Regions from separate parts of the Thermosinus carboxydivorans Nor1 genome, predicted to be linked through region 2. Evidence: riboswitches for the same ligand, from Rfam matches in the RefSeq annotation. Region 2 holds a riboswitch; each other region holds the start of a gene.
The links. A riboswitch is a leader RNA that binds a small molecule or an ion and turns the genes downstream of it on or off. The one in region 2 is predicted to bind S-adenosylmethionine.
Positions count from the first base shown of each region.

Region 1: it holds a riboswitch for S-adenosylmethionine, as region 2 does, so the genes downstream of both, TCARDRAFT_RS01470 (methionine ABC transporter ATP-binding protein) here and TCARDRAFT_RS12665 (homocysteine biosynthesis protein) in region 2, are expected to answer to the same signal.
Region 3: it holds a riboswitch for S-adenosylmethionine, as region 2 does, so the genes downstream of both, metK (methionine adenosyltransferase) here and TCARDRAFT_RS12665 (homocysteine biosynthesis protein) in region 2, are expected to answer to the same signal.
Region 4: it holds a riboswitch for S-adenosylmethionine, as region 2 does, so the genes downstream of both, TCARDRAFT_RS06725 (homocysteine synthase) here and TCARDRAFT_RS12665 (homocysteine biosynthesis protein) in region 2, are expected to answer to the same signal.

Region 1 covers NZ_AAWL01000001.1:325,553-330,187, forward strand. Annotated here, with positions in the region: gene TCARDRAFT_RS01450 (HDIG domain-containing metalloprotein) at 1-326, opposite strand, end outside; gene hisZ (ATP phosphoribosyltransferase regulatory subunit) at 329-1,516, opposite strand; gene TCARDRAFT_RS01460 (YerC/YecD family TrpR-related protein) at 1,503-1,838, opposite strand; SAM riboswitch class I at 2,021-2,135, shown strand; gene TCARDRAFT_RS01470 (methionine ABC transporter ATP-binding protein) at 2,218-3,276, shown strand; gene TCARDRAFT_RS01475 (methionine ABC transporter permease) at 3,245-3,898, shown strand; gene TCARDRAFT_RS01480 (MetQ/NlpA family ABC transporter substrate-binding protein) at 3,924-4,635, shown strand, end outside.
Region 2 covers NZ_AAWL01000026.1:20,169-24,803, reverse strand. Annotated here, with positions in the region: gene metF (methylenetetrahydrofolate reductase [NAD(P)H]) at 1-92, opposite strand, end outside; gene TCARDRAFT_RS12675 (UPF0280 family protein) at 86-883, opposite strand; gene TCARDRAFT_RS12670 (NIL domain-containing protein) at 880-1,323, opposite strand; gene TCARDRAFT_RS12665 (homocysteine biosynthesis protein) at 1,329-2,498, opposite strand; SAM riboswitch class I at 2,589-2,695, opposite strand; gene TCARDRAFT_RS12660 (cupin domain-containing protein) at 2,816-3,166, opposite strand; gene TCARDRAFT_RS12655 (hypothetical protein) at 3,216-3,461, opposite strand; gene TCARDRAFT_RS15860 (class I SAM-dependent methyltransferase) at 3,931-4,329, shown strand; gene TCARDRAFT_RS15855 (hypothetical protein) at 4,356-4,592, shown strand.
Region 3 covers NZ_AAWL01000002.1:144,195-148,829, reverse strand. Annotated here, with positions in the region: gene remA (extracellular matrix/biofilm regulator RemA) at 1-83, shown strand, start outside; gene gmk (guanylate kinase) at 105-734, shown strand; gene rpoZ (DNA-directed RNA polymerase subunit omega) at 750-956, shown strand; gene coaBC (bifunctional phosphopantothenoylcysteine decarboxylase/phosphopantothenate--cysteine ligase CoaBC) at 966-2,168, shown strand; SAM riboswitch class I at 2,220-2,321, shown strand; gene metK (methionine adenosyltransferase) at 2,378-3,568, shown strand; gene TCARDRAFT_RS02255 (heavy-metal-associated domain-containing protein) at 3,633-3,860, shown strand; gene priA (primosomal protein N') at 4,091-4,635, shown strand, end outside.
Region 4 covers NZ_AAWL01000007.1:49,012-53,646, reverse strand. Annotated here, with positions in the region: gene metX (homoserine O-acetyltransferase MetX) at 1-486, opposite strand, end outside; gene TCARDRAFT_RS06725 (homocysteine synthase) at 540-1,832, opposite strand; SAM riboswitch class I at 1,908-2,010, opposite strand; tRNA gene TCARDRAFT_RS06720 (tRNA-Arg) at 2,330-2,404, opposite strand; gene TCARDRAFT_RS06715 (zinc ribbon domain-containing protein) at 2,502-2,894, opposite strand; gene TCARDRAFT_RS06710 (MFS transporter) at 3,244-4,563, opposite strand.

The DNA.
Region 1 (4,635 bases), on a different contig from region 2:
TTCGCCCATTGTCGCGCCCACCGAGGCGCCAATTTGTGGGCCAGGACGGCTATGACCTTGTCGGCCACGCTCATATCGCCTCTCCTCCGCCCCACATCATGGAGCAGAGCGCTTTTAACCGCAATTTTCCAATCTGCCGCCGGATGCTGTGCCGCGAGCTTAGCCGCCGTATACGCTACGTTAAGAGTGTGCCGCTGGTCAGGCACGCTCATCTGCCAAAACAGCCGCTGCTCGGGTTCGGTTAAGTGCTGCTTCACAAACATTCTGTCCTGCTCACTGATGCGGGCCGTCACCGCGGCGAAAAATTGCCGTACCCGTTTACGCATTTTTAACCACCAACATAGATGAGGTTAGCATATCCCATGGCTTGACGGCAGGCTTCGGCCGCCGCCTTATCCTGTGGCTGAAGCCCAAGACCGACGATGCGCCCTGCCGCGCGGAGCTCGCCGGCCAGCGCAATCGCCTCATTCAGCCGCCCCGGCGCCCAGCCAATATAGACGTCTTTGGCGTTGCCGTCCGGGGTCAGACCCTGCCGCTCAAGCGCCAGCATAAGGCGCTCGATGCCCAGAGCAAAGCCCGTAGCCGGATATTCCACCCCAAAAGCGCCTACCATGCCGTCGTAGCGCCCGCCGCCGCAAAGGGGGAAGCCTAGGCCCGGCGTGTAACCTTCGAAAACAGCCCCTGTATAATAGTCAAAATTCCGGATGATCCCCAGATCGAAAGAGACATGCCCGCTTACGCCGTAATACTCAAGAAGCCGATAAATCTCCGCCAGGTTATCGAGGGCGCGGCGGCTCATGTCGTTGCTCACCATGCCATAGGCCGCATCAAGCATATTTTCCCGCCCGTGGAGCAGCGGAATACGCTTAAAAAGTACCTGCCCGGCCGGCGATAAGGAGCTCGCCGCCAGGGCCTCGTCCAGGCCGACCAGGTCGCGCTGCACCAGGCAATTTTTAATCCGCTGGCGCTCGGCCTGCGGCAATTCGCATTCATTCATTAGACCGTTAATAAATTCCACCTGGCCGAGGCTGATCTGAAAGACGGTCAACCCTGCCTCCCGCATAGCCGCGGCCGCCAGCGCTACGACCTCGGCATCGGCGGCAGGCCCCGCCATGCCCATCAGTTCTACACCGGCTTGGTAGAATTCGCATTGCCGGCCGGCCTGGGCCTGCTCATACCGGAAGACGTTAGTCAAATAAAACAGACGCAGCGGCGCCGGCTGTTCCCGGAGCCGGGTAGCCGCTACCCGGGCAATAGGCGTAGTCATATCCGGCCGGAGCGCTAATAGCCGGTTATTTTTATCGAGAAATTTGAACATATGCTGAACCAATTCTTGGTCGGCGCCGACCGATAAAATGTCCAGATACTCAAATGTAGGCGTAATTACCTCGTCATAACCCCACCGGGTAAAAAGACCGGCAAGGGCGCTTTCCACCAAGCGCTTTTTTTTCGCATCACGGGGCAAAAAATCACGTGTCCCGTAGGGAATTTGCGGGACAAACTCATTTTGGCTCATGGGCTGCATCCTCCTGTCGCAAACGCTCTTGTTCTTCCAACCGGGCAAGAATAAGTTTGTAGCCATCGGCGCCATAATGTAAGCAGCGCTTGACCCGGCTGATCGTGGCCGTGCTGGCCCCGGTGCGCGCAACAATGTCATCATAGATGTGACCTGCCTTCAGCATCCGCGCCACCTCCAGGCGCTGCGCCATAGCTTTGATTTCGCTGATGGTACAGATATCTTCAAAAAACTGATAACATTCCTCCTCATTGGCAAGTAATAAAATCGCCTTGAACAGCTGGTCGGTCAAAGGTTCTTTCAGCTTAGGGTTAACGGGCATAATCCACACTCCTCCCGCGCACACATTACCACTTTGAGCATACTATTCGCCCTCTCTCATTCCTTTCCTGCCTTTATGTCTTTTATTCTTTAATTTACGAAAAAGTGAATTAAAAAATTTTTGCTTGACAGCCACTGCTATCCATGATAGCATGTAATTCAACAATGGCATAGCGAAACACTCTTTCATCAAGAGCTGGCTGAGGGACTGGCCCGATGACGCCGCGGCAACCATCGCATCTTTGGGTGCGAAACGGTGCCAATTCCTGCAGAACGGATAAGTTCTGACAGATGAGGGGGGGGGGAGTTTCTGTTTACAGAACAAAAACCTCTTCGTCTGCGAAGAGGTTTTCTTTATGCCAAGGAAAGGAGAGAAGCAAATGATTAAACTGACCGGCATTGAAAAGGTCTATCCCGGCACCAACGGAGCGGTCCATGCTCTTAAAGGCATAAACCTTCAGGTGCGCCGCGGTGAAATTTTCGGTGTCATTGGTAAAAGCGGCGCCGGCAAGAGTACTTTAATCCGCTGTATAAATATGCTGGAGCGGCCAACCCGCGGCTCGGTAGTGGTCGACGGTGAAGAACTAACGACGATGTCCGAAAAGGACTTGCGTGAGCGGCGCAAAAAAATCGGCATGATTTTTCAGCACTTTAACCTGCTGTCTTCCCGCACTGTCTATGAAAATGTAGCCTTCCCGCTTGAGTTGGCCGGCAAAAGCAAAACGGAAATTGCTCAGGCTGTTTTGCCGCTCCTTGAACTGGTGGGGCTTGCCGATAAACGGGATCAATATCCATCCCAGCTCAGCGGCGGTCAAAAACAGCGGGTCGGTATTGCCCGCGCCTTAGCCAGCCGGCCGAAAGTGCTCTTATGCGACGAAGCCACTTCCGCCTTAGACCCACAGACCACGCAATCTATCTTGAAACTGCTCTTTGACATCAATCAAAAACTGCAGCTGACCATTGTGCTAATCACTCACGAAATGCAGGTTATTAAAGAAATCTGCGACCGTGTGGCCGTCATCGAAAACGGCGTCATTATTGAAGAAGGCCCGGTACTCGATGTCTTCACCCGCCCCCAGACGGCCACGACGCGTGAATTCATCCGCACCATTGTCAACCATGACCTGCCCGATTTCTTTGCCGATACCGTCTTTTCGCCCACGCCGCTCCCTGACTCCAATCTTATTCTGCGCCTGTCCTTTATTGGCCGCTCGGCCGAAGAACCCATAATCGCCGGCATGATCCGCCGCTTTAATGTCGACACAAGCATCCTTTACGGCAATATCGACCACATCAAGCGTACTCCCTTCGGCACCTTGATTGTCGAACTGTCCGGCGACCAGGCCGGCATCCAGAACGCCCTCAACTACCTGCGGGCACGAGACTTAGGAATAGAGGTGATTGGTTATGTCGCAAGAAATGCTCGTGCTGTTGGCTGAGTCGCTGTGGGAAACAACTTACATGGTGGGTGTGTCGGCTTTTATCGCCGCCCTCTTTGGCCTCCCCCTCGGCGTCATCCTGGTAACGACTGACAAGGGACATGTTTTGGAAAACCTCGTTGTCAACCGCGTTTTGGGCGCAATCGTTAATGCTACCCGCTCGACTCCGTTCATTATTCTCATGGTCGCCATCATTCCCCTAACCCGTCTCATTGTCGGGACATCCATCGGCACCGATGCGGCCATTGTACCGCTGAGCATTGCCGCTATCCCCTTCGTCGGCCGCATCGTCGAATCGGCACTCAAAGAAGTCGACTACGGGGTCATCGAAGCCGCCCAAGCTATGGGCGCTTCCCCGCTACAGATTATTGCCAAAGTGCTCATCCCCGAAGCACTGCCCTCGATTGTGCTCGGCCTGACGATCACGGTAATCAGCCTGATTGGCTATTCGGCCATGGCCGGCGCTATCGGCGGCGGTGGGCTGGGAGATCTCGCCATCCGCTACGGCTATCAGCGCTTCCGGGCCGACATCATGCTTGCAACCGTCATTATCCTAATTGCTCAGGTACAGCTTATCCAATCGTGCGGCGACTGGCTCGCCCGCCGGTTGAACAAAAAATAATGCCCTAACAAGGAGGAGTTCATTCATGAAACGTATCGCCCTACTGCTCACCCTCATTTTGTCGTTGGCTGTTGTCGCCGGCTGCGGCGGCAAAACGCAGGCGCCGGCTGCTACTAGCGGCAAAACCGTACTGAAGGTTGGCGCCACGGCCGTTCCCCACGCTGAAATTCTGCAGGTAATAAAACCGACTCTGGAAAAAGAAGGCATTGACCTTCAAATCGTGGAAATGAGCGACTACGTCCGTCCCAACCTGGCCGTAGCGGAAAAAGAGCTAGACGCCAATTTTTTCCAGCACATTCCTTACCTCACTAAGTTTGCCGCCGAGCGCAACCTCCAGCTCACTTACACCGCGGCCGTCCACATCGAGCCCATGGGCATTTACTCCAAAAAAATCAAAAACTTAAATGACGTTCCAACCGGCGCCGTAGTTGCCATCCCTAATGACCCGACCAACGGCGGGCGCGCGCTCGCCCTACTGGCTAAAGCCGGTGTGATCGGGCTTAAAGACGGTGTCGGCGTCAACGCCACTGTCAAAGACATTACGGCTAACCCAAAGAACGTGAAAATCCGTGAACTCGAAGCACCGCAGCTGCCCCGGGCCCTTGATGATGTAACTTTGGCCGTAATCAATACCAACTATGCGCTGGAAGCCAAACTTGTTCCTACGAAAGACGCCCTCTTTATTGAACAGAAAGATTCTCCCTATGTAAATGTTCTGGTTGTACGCAAAGGCGATG
Region 2 (4,635 bases):
AAAATGGATTCCAGAGGGGAATCCGGTTTGGGCGGGAAGATTTCAAAGGACACGACGGGACGTTTTTGGGCGAACAGTTGGTGGATCAACATGGACGGCATCCTTTCTTTGCGGTATTTATAGGCACTGAGTCAGCCAGCGGGGCCAGCCGGATGCGGCCGATGGCGCCGAGGTGGTCGCCGATAATAATAAGGCAGCCCAGAATGTCCGGCTGTTCAGCGGCAAAAACGAGCGCGCTTTCGATGTCGGCAGCGGTGCGCACCTGGTTGCCCACGGCGGTGGCAAAGGCGTCGGCGGTGGCGGTATCCCGAGCCAGAATGGTGACGGCATCCGCTTTGCCCAGGCTGAGAGACGGGCCGACGGTGGCCGAAGAAGTGCAGATGCCCAGCGGGGAGAGGTCGGGCGCGATGTCCAGGGCAATTTTCCCCGAAAGCGGCGAATTACCTGCCCAGACGGCGATGCGCCGTGGGACAGTGGAGGCTAGGTAGATGTCGCCGCCATTTTCAACGATAATGTCGGTTAAGGAAAAACGTCTGGCAAGCACCAGGGCGATTTCTTCCGCAAAGGCGCCTGCCACCGCAGCCATGGGCCCCACACCGGCCTTTTCGGCAGCAGCGGCCATGCGCGCGGCCACCGGCGGGCAGCCGAAGCGCGGCAAATAGGGCACGAGCGAATGGTAAAAACGGGGATCGGTGAGGATGTAGTCGTGTAGTTCCTGCCAGAGGGTGGCTGCCGTTACCTGGCATAGCCGGCGCAGCGCCGGAGTGTCTTTTTCCGGCGGTACAGCCACCCATAGGTCGGTTTCGCGAAAGCGTACTACAAAGGGAGACAGTTCGGTGCGGTGCAGCTCTTCACGGTACCAGCGCGGTTCATAGCCGGTCATGCACCTGCCAGCTCCTCTGCGCTGCGACCGGCCGATCCCTGCCGGATGGCCCGCACGGGACAAGCCTGCACGCACAGACCGCAGACAATGCATTTGTCGGGGTGAAAAGACAGCTCCCATGTGGGGCGTTCAAGCACCAGCGCCCGGGAGAAGCAGACCGCCGTGCAGGCGCCGCAGTGGGTGCAGCGCCCGGTGTCAACCTGGATCTGGCGGCGGGTAGAGACGACGTCGATGCCCTCTTGCTGCAGAAAAGCCAGCGCAGCAGTAACTTGCTCCGGTTCCCCTTCTACATCCAGCAGCAGATGGCCTTCCTCGCCGGGGGTTACCTCGGCCCGGAGAATGTTAATCTTGAGGTCGAAGTCCTTAACCAGATGATAGGTAATAGGTTTGTCGTAGTTCTCGGCGGTGAAGTTCAGGATGATGCGTTCCGTGACAGCCATAATTATTATTCATCCTCCTTTCGGATGTCCAGGGGGCGCGGGGTGGCTTCCTGCGGCAAAGGCGCTACCGGGTGGGTCAGTTCGAAGCGGCCGGTGCGGATCCACTCCTTGAGGAGAGCGGCGATCTGCCGGGCTTTGGCCAGGCTGGACAGCGGAGCGGTGCGCACGCGGCGGCCGTTTAAGGAGATGCTGCCCGACTGGAGTTCTGCGTAACTGTAGCGTCCCAGGACGGGGCGGTTGCGGGAGGGGACGCTATAGTCAAAGAGGCAGGTTTCGATGTCGGCGTTCGTGACAGACACGCAGCGTGCGATGTCTTCATCAAGGATGGGGATCGGGATACCCACGCCCACAAACAGGCTGATGCCATAGCGTTCGTAGACGGCAGCCCGGAGAAATTCCGGGTTCATCGCCTTAAGATCGCCCACAAGGGCAAGGGTGGCGGCGCCACCGACAGGGATGCCATGTTCGTTGCGGGGGCGTGAGGGGTTGTGCTGGGTGCCGTTCCAGGCGACGTAGCCTACGGTACCGCCCAGAAAGATGCGCGTACCCACGCCGATAGTACGCAGGTGGGGGTCGTTGAGGAGTGGACTGAGCTCGCCGGAGGTGGAGTAGGTAACGTTACCGCAGCGGGGCAGCAGCATGCCCATGTAGGTATAGAGGATGCGATTGGAGGTGTTGGTGGCGGCGGCGTAGTTCTGGTAGGCATTGCGGGGATTGAAAAGGAAGCACTCATTAATGTCGTCCTTGGTGATCCAGGTATCGATGCTCTTGCGGGGATAGCAGTCGGTACCCGGAGCGGTGGCTCTAAGGTGAACGCGCTTGCCGGCGACAAGATCCTCGATGACATGGGCGCCACCGTATTGCTCATTTGTTTCGGATATTTCCGTGGCGCCGATGTAGGCGTCCACGGCGGCGATGCCCGCGTAGGCGGGCACGTCGTTGAGCCACACCCGTTTCATTTTGATGGGCGGGTCGCTGTGGCCGAAGTTGAGAAAGGCCCCGGAAGAGCACATGGGACCGAAGGTGCCAGTGGTGACTACGTCTACCTTACGGGCGACGGCGCTTATTCCTTCTTCTTTGGCCAGTTGGCTGACCTCCTCGGCGGTGAGTACTACCGCCTGCCCCTTGCGGATGCGTTCGTTGATTTCTTCATAGCTTCTTTTTGGTGCTGCCATAACAAAGCCTCCCTTTTATTGAAAAAGGTAAAATAAAAGCGTCTCTTTCTGAGAGGAAAGAGACGCCATATTATGGCAGCCATACCTTTCCTCTCATCTTCCAGAATCCGAAGATTCTGCTGGATTTGGCACCAGACGCATTGCTGCCGGTTGCCGCGGCTTCACAGGGCCAGTCCCTCCACCGCTCTTGATAAGAGTACACGGTATACAACTTTTGACAGTTGAGATAAATATACGCCAAAAATGTATTTCTGTCAAGGGATTTATTGCTAAACAACCAGGCTTTACGCCCATAATGCGTAAAGGCTGTTACAATTTCATTTGGAGTAGAGGATTAAAGCGATATATTCCAGGTCTTCCGTACCGGTATTTTCAATGGAGTGGGACTCGCCGTCGGCGGTAAAGACCACGTCTCCGGCATGGACCTTAACCAGCGTGCCGTTATCGTTGACAATGCCTTCGCCTTTAAGGATGTAGTAGGTCTCAGCGTCGCCATTGTGCTGATGGTAACCGATAGAGCAGCCCGGCTTGAGAATGCTATGGGAGAATAACCGGCCTTTCCCTTGCAATTGTTCCATGTCCAATAGTTTGGTCCCAATTACTTCACCCTTGCCGCCGAACCGGTTAGTAGCAACCTCGGTAACTAATTCGCTCGCCCGTTTGATCATGCTCTCAACTCCCCTATATCATAGTGATGGAATGTTTCTCTGTGCAGACTCATAAGTCCTTTTTCTCAGTCTGGATTTTCTGTTTTACCTGGGTACAAGGTATTGGTTTGCTAGACGGTATACCATAGTAGCCATGATTTGCCCAAGCGCTGCCGGTACGATTGCGCCCATCTGTCTCACGGGCGATTATATGCCGGGTTTGCAGTGTTATCATACCAAGCGAAATATTTTGGGTACATCGGCGTCCCGATTCTACTAACGCTTCTTTTTTAACGGGGTCAATTCCAAAATCCATAGTCCTTAACTCCTAGTGTTTCATATAGATGGTTCAGTGTCAGTCATCGCTATGTAAATGTTGATTTCTGCTGGCTTTCTAAAATAGTTTCGATTAGGCTTCACGTAAAGGCAAAAAAGTTGTTTATTTCGTGGCGAGGCGGCTCCACCATCAACATAATAATCCCCACGGGGCTGCGTTGAGCAGCCATGATCGCAGTGAACTATGTCCGGGCTGCGCTCTGCAGCATTTCGCTTTGTATTAATTCGAGAATTGCAGGAAGTTCTCCGCCTCACGCCGTACATGATCGGCTAAGAGCGGCGGTATTAGCGAGAGAACGGTGCGCTGCTTGATAAATTGCTACCACCTATACAAATATTTTTACAGTTAACTTATTTTATATTGTGCTATAGCAGGTGCCTGCTACTGCGGTTGCGAATTAACAAATAAAAATTGAGTGAGCGGATAACAGGCGCTGGGAGGGGTGGCCATGGTTAAATCAGACAAAATGGTCCGTGATAACCAACATCTACACTGGGAAAAAGTTTTCGCCGAGGATGGTGAACTTTTCGGCAACGAACCGAGTTTTGCCGCCAAGCAAGCGGCGGAACTGTTAAAAAAAGAGCGGAAAACGAAAATTTTGGAGTTAGGAGCGGGGCAGGGGCGGGACACGATTTTTTTCGCCCAATGCGGTTTTCATGTCACGGCCCTGGAATATACCGGTATTGGCGTGCAAACCATCCGGGAAAAAGCCAGAATGTTGGGCTTAACGCCTAATATTGCGGCGGTTTGCCATGATGTAAGGCAGCCGTTGCCGTTTGGCGCCGAAACCTTTGATGCCTGCTATTCGCATATGCTGTACTGCATGGCTTTTACTACTGGGAATTAACATTGCTGTCTGATGAGGTTCGCCGGGTGTTAAGGCCTGGCGGCATTAATCTCTATACGGTGCGCAACACGGCTGATGTTCACTTTGGCCAGGGCATCCATCATGGTGAAAATATGTATGAAATTGACGGCTTTATCGTCCACTTTTTTGATGAAGCCAAAATAAAGCATTTGGCGCAAGGATTTGAGATAAAAGAGGTTACGACGTTCGAGGAAGGCGATTTACCGCGGACATTGTTCCTGGTATACCTTAAGAAGCAGTAGGCGCAAGAGCCGGCGGGCCGCATAAGGGTGGCTCGCCGGTTAT
Region 3 (4,635 bases), on a different contig from region 2:
ACGTCATTCTCTCAGCTGTTCAGCCCGAAACGGTTGCCCATCGTTTGGCCAGCAAGGATACAAGCGAAGATACGGCCGAATAGATACTGAAAGGAGACTCGCAAATGACGCAGCAAGGGATCTTAATTGTGCTTTCCGGGCCGTCCGGGACAGGAAAAGGGACGATTTGCCGGGAATTGCTGCGTAATGATCCTAATTTAAATTACTCAATCTCAGCCACTACCCGCTTACCCCGTGCCGGGGAGGTGAACGGGGTTAACTATTGGTTTGTATCTCGCGAAAAATTTCAGGCCATGATTGAAAACGATGAGCTTCTTGAATGGGCCGAAGTGTATGGGAACTTTTATGGAACACCGCGGCGGTATGTAATGGACTTACTAAGCAGTGGCAAGGATGTTGTGTTGGAAATCGATATCCAGGGCGCGTTGCAGATTAAAAAGAAGTTTCCGCAGGGCGTATTCATATATATCTTGCCGCCTTCTTTGGACGAACTGGCGGAGCGCATTCATAAACGCGGGACTGACAGTGCGGAAGCGATTAAACAACGGTTAAGCTGTGTTACGGCCGAACTTAGTTGCGCTTATAACTATCATTATTTTGTGGTAAACGATGAAGTGGATCGCGCAGTGCAAAAAATAGCCGCAATCATAACGGCGGAAAAGTGCCGGGTGGAGCGCAACAATGGGTTGATTGATAGCATTTGTCAAACTTCACGGCGCGCAGCGAAACTTTAGAAGGAGGGATTCAGGTTGATTCATCCGTCCTTAGACGTATTAGTAGATAAAGTTGACAGTAAATATACATTAGTTGTTCTTGCCGCAAAGCGAGCTCGGGAAATCATGAACGGCGAACCGCCGCTTGTTGAAAGCAAATCGAATAAACCCGTCACCATAGCCTTGGAAGAGGTTGCTCAAGGCAAAATCACTTATGAGCGTACCAAGACAGGTATTAAGTAGGAGGACACCGTGTTGAAGGGCAAAAATATTGTCCTGGGCGTTAGCGGCGGCATTGCCGTGTATAAAAGTGTGGAAATAGTTAGCCGCTTGCGGAAAGCCGGAAGTTCGGTTCATGTTATTATGACCAAATCGGCTACCAAATTTGTTACGCCCCTTACTTTTCGGGAGATAAGCGGTAATCCAGTAGTAGTTGATATGTGGGAAGAACCCAAAAACTGGAATGTTCAGCATATTGCATTGGCCACTTTGGCCGATTTATTTTTAATAGCCCCTGCAACCGCCAACATAATTGGCAAAATTGCCAACGGAATTGCCGATGATATGCTTTCAACGACCGTGATGGCTACCCAAGCGCCGATAGTATTGGCGCCAGCCATGAATAGCAATATGTATCTAAATCCTATTGTCCAACATAACTTGCAAAAACTGGCTGAATTGGGCTATCACATCATTGAACCCGCAACAGGCATGCTGGCCTGCGGGGTGGAAGGCCCCGGGCGCTTGCCCGAGCCGGAGATAATTGTTGCCAAAGTGGAGGAACTGCTCCGGTCGCGTGGAGTATTGGCGGGCAAGCGAATTTTGGTTACTGCCGGCGGTACCCGTGAACCGCTTGACCCTGTTCGTTATTTAGGCAACCGGTCAAGTGGCAAAATGGGCTATGCTATAGCTGAAGCGGCAGCTCGCCGCGGTGCGGAGGTCATTCTCGTCTCCGGCCCCACCGCATTAACCCCGCCACTGGGTATTTTCGTAAAGAAGGTGGAAACGGCGGAAGAGATGCGGCAGGCCGTTTTGACCGAATATGCTGCCTGCGATGTAGTTATTAAGGCGGCGGCTGTGGCCGATTATCGACCGCGTGAAGTAGCAGAGCATAAAATTAAAAAAACCGGCGAGTCGCTTACCCTTGTTTTGGAAAAAAACCCTGATATTTTACGGGAACTGGGGGCGTTGAAGCGGCACCAAATCTTGGTGGGGTTTGCCGCTGAAACGCAGGACTTGCTTAGTAACGCTAAGGAAAAATTGGCCCAAAAAAATCTTGATATGATAGTAGCTAATGATGTTACGCTACCGGGGGCGGGGTTTAACGCCGACACTAATATTGTTAAGCTTATTTATCGTGATGGTAGTGTTGAAGAACTAGAGCGAATGCCGAAAACGCGTGTTGCCGAAATTATTCTTGATAGAGTTTGCGATTTATTGACAAAAAAAGGTTGATTTTTTCCTTGTTTTACTTTAAAATTGCTTTGGTGAAAATTACATATACTATACTCATCAAGAGTTGGTGGAGGGACTGGCCCGATGAAACCGCGGCAACCATTTGGCAAGTCCAAAACGGTGCCAATTCCGGCGTACGGCGCGAGATGGGGAGTATACGACAAAAGTCTCCCTTGTGGGAGTTTTTTTATTGATTAGGAGGTGCACAAATGGAAAAAAAGCGGGTATTATTTACATCGGAATCGGTTACCGAAGGGCATCCGGACAAAATTGCCGATCAAATTTCTGACAGTATTCTCGACGCAATCCTTGCCCAAGACCCCATGGCTCGTGTCGCTTGTGAAACTTTAGTAACAACCGGACTTGTCCATGTGGTAGGGGAAATCACAACTTCTTGCTATGTCGATATTCCGAAGATTGTGCGGGAGACCATTAAAGAGATTGGTTATACCCGTGCAAAATTTGGTTTTGACGGCGATACCTGTGGTGTAATGACATCAATTGACGAGCAGTCACCTGATATTGCGATGGGCGTAAATAAAGCACTGGAAGCTAAACGTGGCGAGATGGATGAAGTCGAGGCGATCGGTGCCGGTGACCAAGGCATGATGTTCGGCTATGCAACTAATGAGACCCCTGAGTTCATGCCACTGCCCATAGCTTTAGCTCATCGTCTGGCTCGCCGGCTGGCTGAGGTTCGTAAAAATGGCGAACTTGCTTATCTGCGTCCCGATGGAAAAACCCAGGTGACAGTAGAGTATGTAGACGGCAAGCCGGTCCGCGTGGACACCATTGTCGTTTCGGCCCAACATAGTCCTGATGTGGATCTTGCCACCATTGAAAAAGATATCATCGCCAAAGTTATTACTCCTGTTGTTCCCGGGGACATGCTGGATGCTCAAACCAAATATTATATTAATCCTACCGGCCGGTTTGTCGTTGGTGGACCACAGGGAGATGCCGGCTTGACTGGGCGCAAAATTATTGTTGATACCTATGGCGGTATGGCCCGTCACGGTGGCGGTGCTTTTTCCGGCAAAGATCCCACTAAAGTCGACCGGTCAGCTGCTTATGCAGCTCGCTATGTGGCTAAAAATGTTGTAGCCGCCGGCTTGGCCGATAAGTGTGAAATTCAGTTGGCCTACGCAATCGGTATTGCCCGCCCTGTATCGATTATGGTTGAAACTTTCGGCACTGCTAAAATTGCCGAAAGCCGCATTGTCGAACTTATTCAAAAACATTTTGACCTTCGTCCGGCCGGTATTATCAAGAGCCTTGATTTGCGTCGCCCAATCTACCGCCAGACGGCAGCCTATGGCCATTTTGGCCGAACGGATATTGATCTTCCGTGGGAACGAACCGACAAAGCGGAAATTTTACGGCGGGAAGCAAATCTTTAATTTAAACCGCTGGTACTGGCAATACTAACATCATAGTGATAAACCAAAGGGGGTTAGTATTGCAGTGCCTGCTTCAAAAGCAATTAAGAAGTCGGTATATTCGGTGGGTGGTCTTAAGGGTGATCATTGTCGTGACCGCATTGAGCACACCTTGAGCCATCTTGACGGGGTTACCGATGTCGATGTTAATCTAAATACCAGACAAGTTACCGTTGAGTATGACGCTAATGTAATCGCCAGCGGCTATATTGAAGAAACTTTGCAAATGCTCGGGTATTCCATCCGCGGGTAGGCTATTATGCGGTACCGTTTTACGCCGCTGGGGAAGAGTCGCTTGAAACGTTTCTTTAAACGTCAGCCTATGGATACGGGTTTTGAATTAGATGAGTTTCTGGTCGGGTATGAACAAAACGATGACAGGTAGCAGGTATTTTCCGACCTAAGCAAGAATTATACCGTACAGCGAAGTAGGATGTACTGTTTGCTGCAAACAGTACTCTTCTTTTTTATGAGGTGAAGAACATGGGGCGCATTGCGGAAGTGGCCGTTAATATTGCCGTACGTACTATCGCTGCTACCTTTTCTTATCTCATTCCGCCGGAATTGGCGTTTGTTGGCAGGGGGTGGCGTGTGCGGGTGCCTTTCGGCCAACGCGAGGCCGAGGGCTTTGTTGTTGCCGTTAAAGAGCAGGCCGAAGCGGAAGGATTAAAGCCTGTATTAAGCGTGTTGGATGATGAACCTTGGTTTGATGAAAATATGCTGCAAACAGCCGAGTGGATGAGCAATTACTATTTGTGCCCGCTGGCTGAAGCTTTGCGCCTGTTTGTGCCAGGAAAAGGAGAATTAAAAAGCCATATCGCTTACCGCTTGAACGAAAGCGAGAGCAAGCCAAGTTCTTCCTTATCATGCCAAATTTCAGACGAAATGAACCAAGTCCTTAATTATTTACGCGCAAAGAGCTTGACTGCACAACACCAACTGGTTAAAAAGTTTGGGCCGAACGTGTTAACTGCTCTCCGTAAATTGGAGCGGTTGAATTTGGTCGAACGGGCTGCAATGAGCATATC
Region 4 (4,635 bases), on a different contig from region 2:
GGGATAAGTGACCCCCCATTCCAAAGCCTGCATTCCGCCCATGGATCCTCCGATTACCAAGACCAGCCGGTAAATGCCAAGTTGCTCCAACAGCCGTTTCTGGACATGGACCATGTCCCGTATGGTAATGACGGGAAACCGCATGCCGTACGGCCGCCCGGTCGCCGGGTCCGGCGAGGACGGCCCCGTCGTTCCCCGGCATCCGCCCAGAACATTGGAACAAATAACGAAGAAACGGTTGGTGTCTATCGGCCGTCCCGGTCCTACCAATGCATCCCACCAACCTTTTTCGTCCTTGTCGTCGTGGGCCGCCACATGGCTGTCGCCAGTAAGGGCGTGGGTCACCAAAATTACGTTGTCCCGGTTAGGCGATAGTGTCCCGTAAGTTTCATAAGCCACGGTAACATCGGTTAGTGTTCCACCCATGGTCAGTACGAGAGGATTGTCAGGGTCAGCCACTTTCGCATACTTAAGAAATGGACGCAAAACACCATCCACCTCCTACCGCCAACTATAAGGATAGAGCAAACTCTCCCCATCTAAAGCGCCTTGGCCGCCGCCAGAGCCTGCTCAAGGTCGTAAATTATGTCGCTTACGTCTTCAATTCCTATGGAAAGACGGATCATGTCATCCGGCACTCCCGCACTGGCGCGCTGCTCAGATGTAAGCTGCGAATGAGTGGTGCTGGCGGGATGAATAACCAGTGATTTGGCGTCGCCAACGTTAGCGAGCAAGGAAAGCAACTTAAGGCTGTCAATAAACTTTTTGCCAGCCGCAAGACCGCCTTTTATGCCGAACGTCAGGATGGCTCCCGCACCCTTTGCCAGGTACTTTTGCGCCAAGTCATGCTGCGGGTGGCTAGGAAGACCGGGATAGTTGACCCACGCTACCTGATCATGTGCGGCAAGGTATTCTGCCACAGTCTGGGCATTCTCACTGTGGCGGGCCATCCGTAAGTGCAGCGTTTCCAGTCCCTGAAGTAGCAGAAAACTATTAAAAGGGCTGATGCAGGCGCCAAGGTCGCGTAAAACTTGCACCCGCAGGCGGATAATAAAGGCCATGGGGCCAAACTCCCGGGAATAGCGCAAGTTATGATAACTGGGATCAGGCTCATTCAATAACGGAAAGTTGCCTGCGGCCCAGTCAAACTTACCGCCGTCGACGACGATACCGCCCATTGTCGTACCATGACCGCCGATAAATTTCGTTGCCGAATGGACTACGATATCGGCACCAAAATCGAAAGGTCGGCATAAATACGGAGTAGCAAAAGTGTTGTCAACAATCAGCGGTATAGCGTTCTCATGGGCTATAGCGGCGACTTTTTCAATATCCAGTACCCCAAGCCCGGGATTGCCGATAATTTCCCCATAGACAGCTTTAGTCCTTGGTGTGATGGCTTTCCGGAAATTTTCCGGGTCGCTGGGGTCTACCAATTTAACGGTTATACCCAGCCTGGGCAGAGTATACAGAAAAAGGTTATACGTTCCGCCATAAAGCGCGGAGGAACTAACAATTTCGTCACCGGCTTCGGCAATGTTCAAAATGGCAGCAGCGATCGCCGCATGACCGGAGGCGAAAGCCACCGCGCCCACCCCGCCTTCCAAGGCGGCCATACGTTTTTCCAATACGTCGGTTGTCGGGTTCATTATCCGCGTATAAATATTGCCCGTTTCTTTCAAGGCAAACAAAGCAGCGGCATGATCGCTGTCGCGGAAATTGTAAGAAGTCGACTGATAGATAGGCACAGCCCGGGCCCCGGTGGTGGGATCGGGAGTCTGGCCGCCATGAACGGCCAAAGTGGCAATTTTCAGGTTGTCTGGCAAATGCATTCCTTCTTCTCCTTTCACCGGCATACAAAAACCCCCTTTCCAGAGGAAAGGGGGTTTTGTACACACGCACCTTTCCTCTCATCTTCCAGGATTTCTCCTGCTGGAATTAGCACCACTGCTTATAAAAGCCGGTTGCCGGGCGTCATCGGGCCAGTCCCTCGACCACTCTGGATAAGAGGTGTATGCCTTATATTTTTGTGTTGAGCAGATTATATGATATATTGAAACAAATGTCAATAGCCGGATTGTCAAAATGTGTTTAACTTGTGATAATGTCACCGTGTAGATTAACGCGATAAAATGTCACTATGAAGAACGAGGTGCATTATCTAATGTCGGAAACAAGGCTTCCTGGCACTGATGCGAATTGGCCGCTGCTTTTAGCTACTGCCGCAGTCCAGTCATGAATTATAAAGCGTAATGCACGGAAGCTGGTTCTCTTCAAAAACATAAATACCGAGTTGGAATGCCTTCCAACCCAGTATTTATGCGCTTTCTGGTGCGCCCGGCAGGAATCGAACCTGCGCACCCGGCTCCGGAGGCCGGCGCTCTATCCCCTGAGCTACGGGCGCATGGCGTGTGTTCAGCGACAGAAATGATTATATCATAAATAGGCGGTAATGTCTAATGTTTTTTTGTAACTTTTTTGTGTAAACTTTTGGGAATTACTCACTTGGGGGCAGCCGGCGTCTGGCAGTAGGGGCAAGTGCGCCATTCACGGCTGAGTTCACGGCCGCATGCTTCACACTTGGGCTTGAGCGTATAACCGCAGTAAGGACAAACCTTATAATCTTCCTTGACCTTGGCGCCGCACATCGGGCAATGGATCTGGTCGTTTACCGGCGTAGCCTCCACATCAATAACCGGCTCTTGGCGCTTAGTATTTTTCATGGCTTGCTTTCGACCGATGAGCAGGTACAACGGGAGGAAAACAATAAGCATGGCCAGCGTTCCCAGGGACCATAGCAAAGCCGTGCCCAGTTCATGCCCGCGACTTCTGGCGTCATTATATACCCAGTAAGCAGCAATAAAACCGATGATAAACGAAATAGTTGTAATCACGCAAACGACCCCTTTCGGAGTAGATACATCACCATTATATCATTTCCAGCCAGACAAAATCAATAAACACGCTTCAATAGAAAAGCCACGTCCAGCGACGCGGCCACCAGCAAGCGTTGTTTTAGTGTAGGCTTATAACGGCCAGGGTTAGCACCAAGGCGGTGCCGATACTGTAAATCAGCAAATTCCCCACATCTTTGATCGTTACATTCATGATTTGCACCACCCTCTCACATCATTTGTGGTTTTATCTTATCAGAATTTAAAGATAATTTCAAGTAAAAAAAATTGGGAATTATCCATAATTTTATTACTTGTTCCTAATAATAGATGCAAATTTTGATTTTTTCTAATCACTAATCTCATCAAGCGATTTCTGGCGGGTTTCTTCGCCCAACACTAAAACAATAGCGGCAATAAACAGCATGGTAGCCGTGAACATCGTGAAAACTCCGGCGAAAGCGGCGCCTCCCCCCAGCATATAGCCGACAATGGCGGGCGCCAGGATGCCGCCAAACCGGCCGACGGCCGCCGCCCAGCCCGAGCCAAAAGCGCGAATGCGGGTTGGATAAAGCTCCGGTGTATAAGTATATACTACTCCCCATGCGCCCAAATTGAAGAAAGACATCAGGCTCCCCCACACGATTAGTGCCCAGGGGGCATTGGCATAGCCGAAACCAAAAGCGGCGGCGGCGCTGGCTGCCAGAAATAGCGCCAGTGTCGCCTTGCGGCCGATACGATCAACCAAATAAGCGGCGCTGAAATAGCCAGGCAGCTGAGCCATGGTCATTATCAGCACATACTCAAAACTTTTGATAATGGTAAATCCCTGGGCCGTCATCAGCGATGGCAGCCAGGTAAAAATGCCATAGTAAGAGTAAACAATGCCGAACCACAGCAGCCAAAGCATGGCAGTACGCCGTAAGAAAGGCGGCGCCCACAGTTCGGCAAACATTACTTGCCGAACCGTCCGCACTTTCGGTGCCGTCGGGACAAAGGACGCTGTCACGCCGGCCGCCGCTTCAAGGCTGCTGACGATTGTATGGGCTTCGTCCAGCCGTCCTTTGTCCAGAAGATACCGCACCGATTCCGGCACCGCTAACCGGATGACAAAAACATACAAGGCGGGCAAAGCGCCAATGAAGAAAGCGGCCTGCCAACCGTAATAGGGAATAAACAGATAGGCGATGAGGGCCGCCGCCAGCCACCCGAGTCCCCAGAAACTTTCCAGTAAAACGATAAACTTACCCCGCGCCGCCGGCGGCGAGTATTCGGTCATCAACGTCGCCGCTACCGGCAATTCACCGCCCAGGCCAAACCCAACCAAAAAACGGAAAACCAGTAGTGATGCAAAATCCCAGGCCAAACCGCACAGCCCGGTGGCAATACTATAAAGCAGCAGCGTTGCGGCAAAAACTTTCTTCCGGCCAAACCGGTCGGCGGCAAACCCGGACAATACCGCCCCCACCGCCATGCCGACAAGTCCGGCGCTGCCGATATACCCCATCTGGGCGGGCGACAGCCCCCAGGCCTTAGCGAGCGCCGGCAAGACAAAAGCGATAAGGCCGGTATCCATGGCGTCGAACATCCAGCCAAGGCCGGTCGCTACCAGCAGCTTATAATGAAACTTGCTAACAGGCACTTGTTCCAAACGGCTCACAATATCCACAGCAACCCCTCCATTTGTAATTACATCTGTCTTGACAGTTATCTATATTATAACTTTTATTCCATAAAGTGA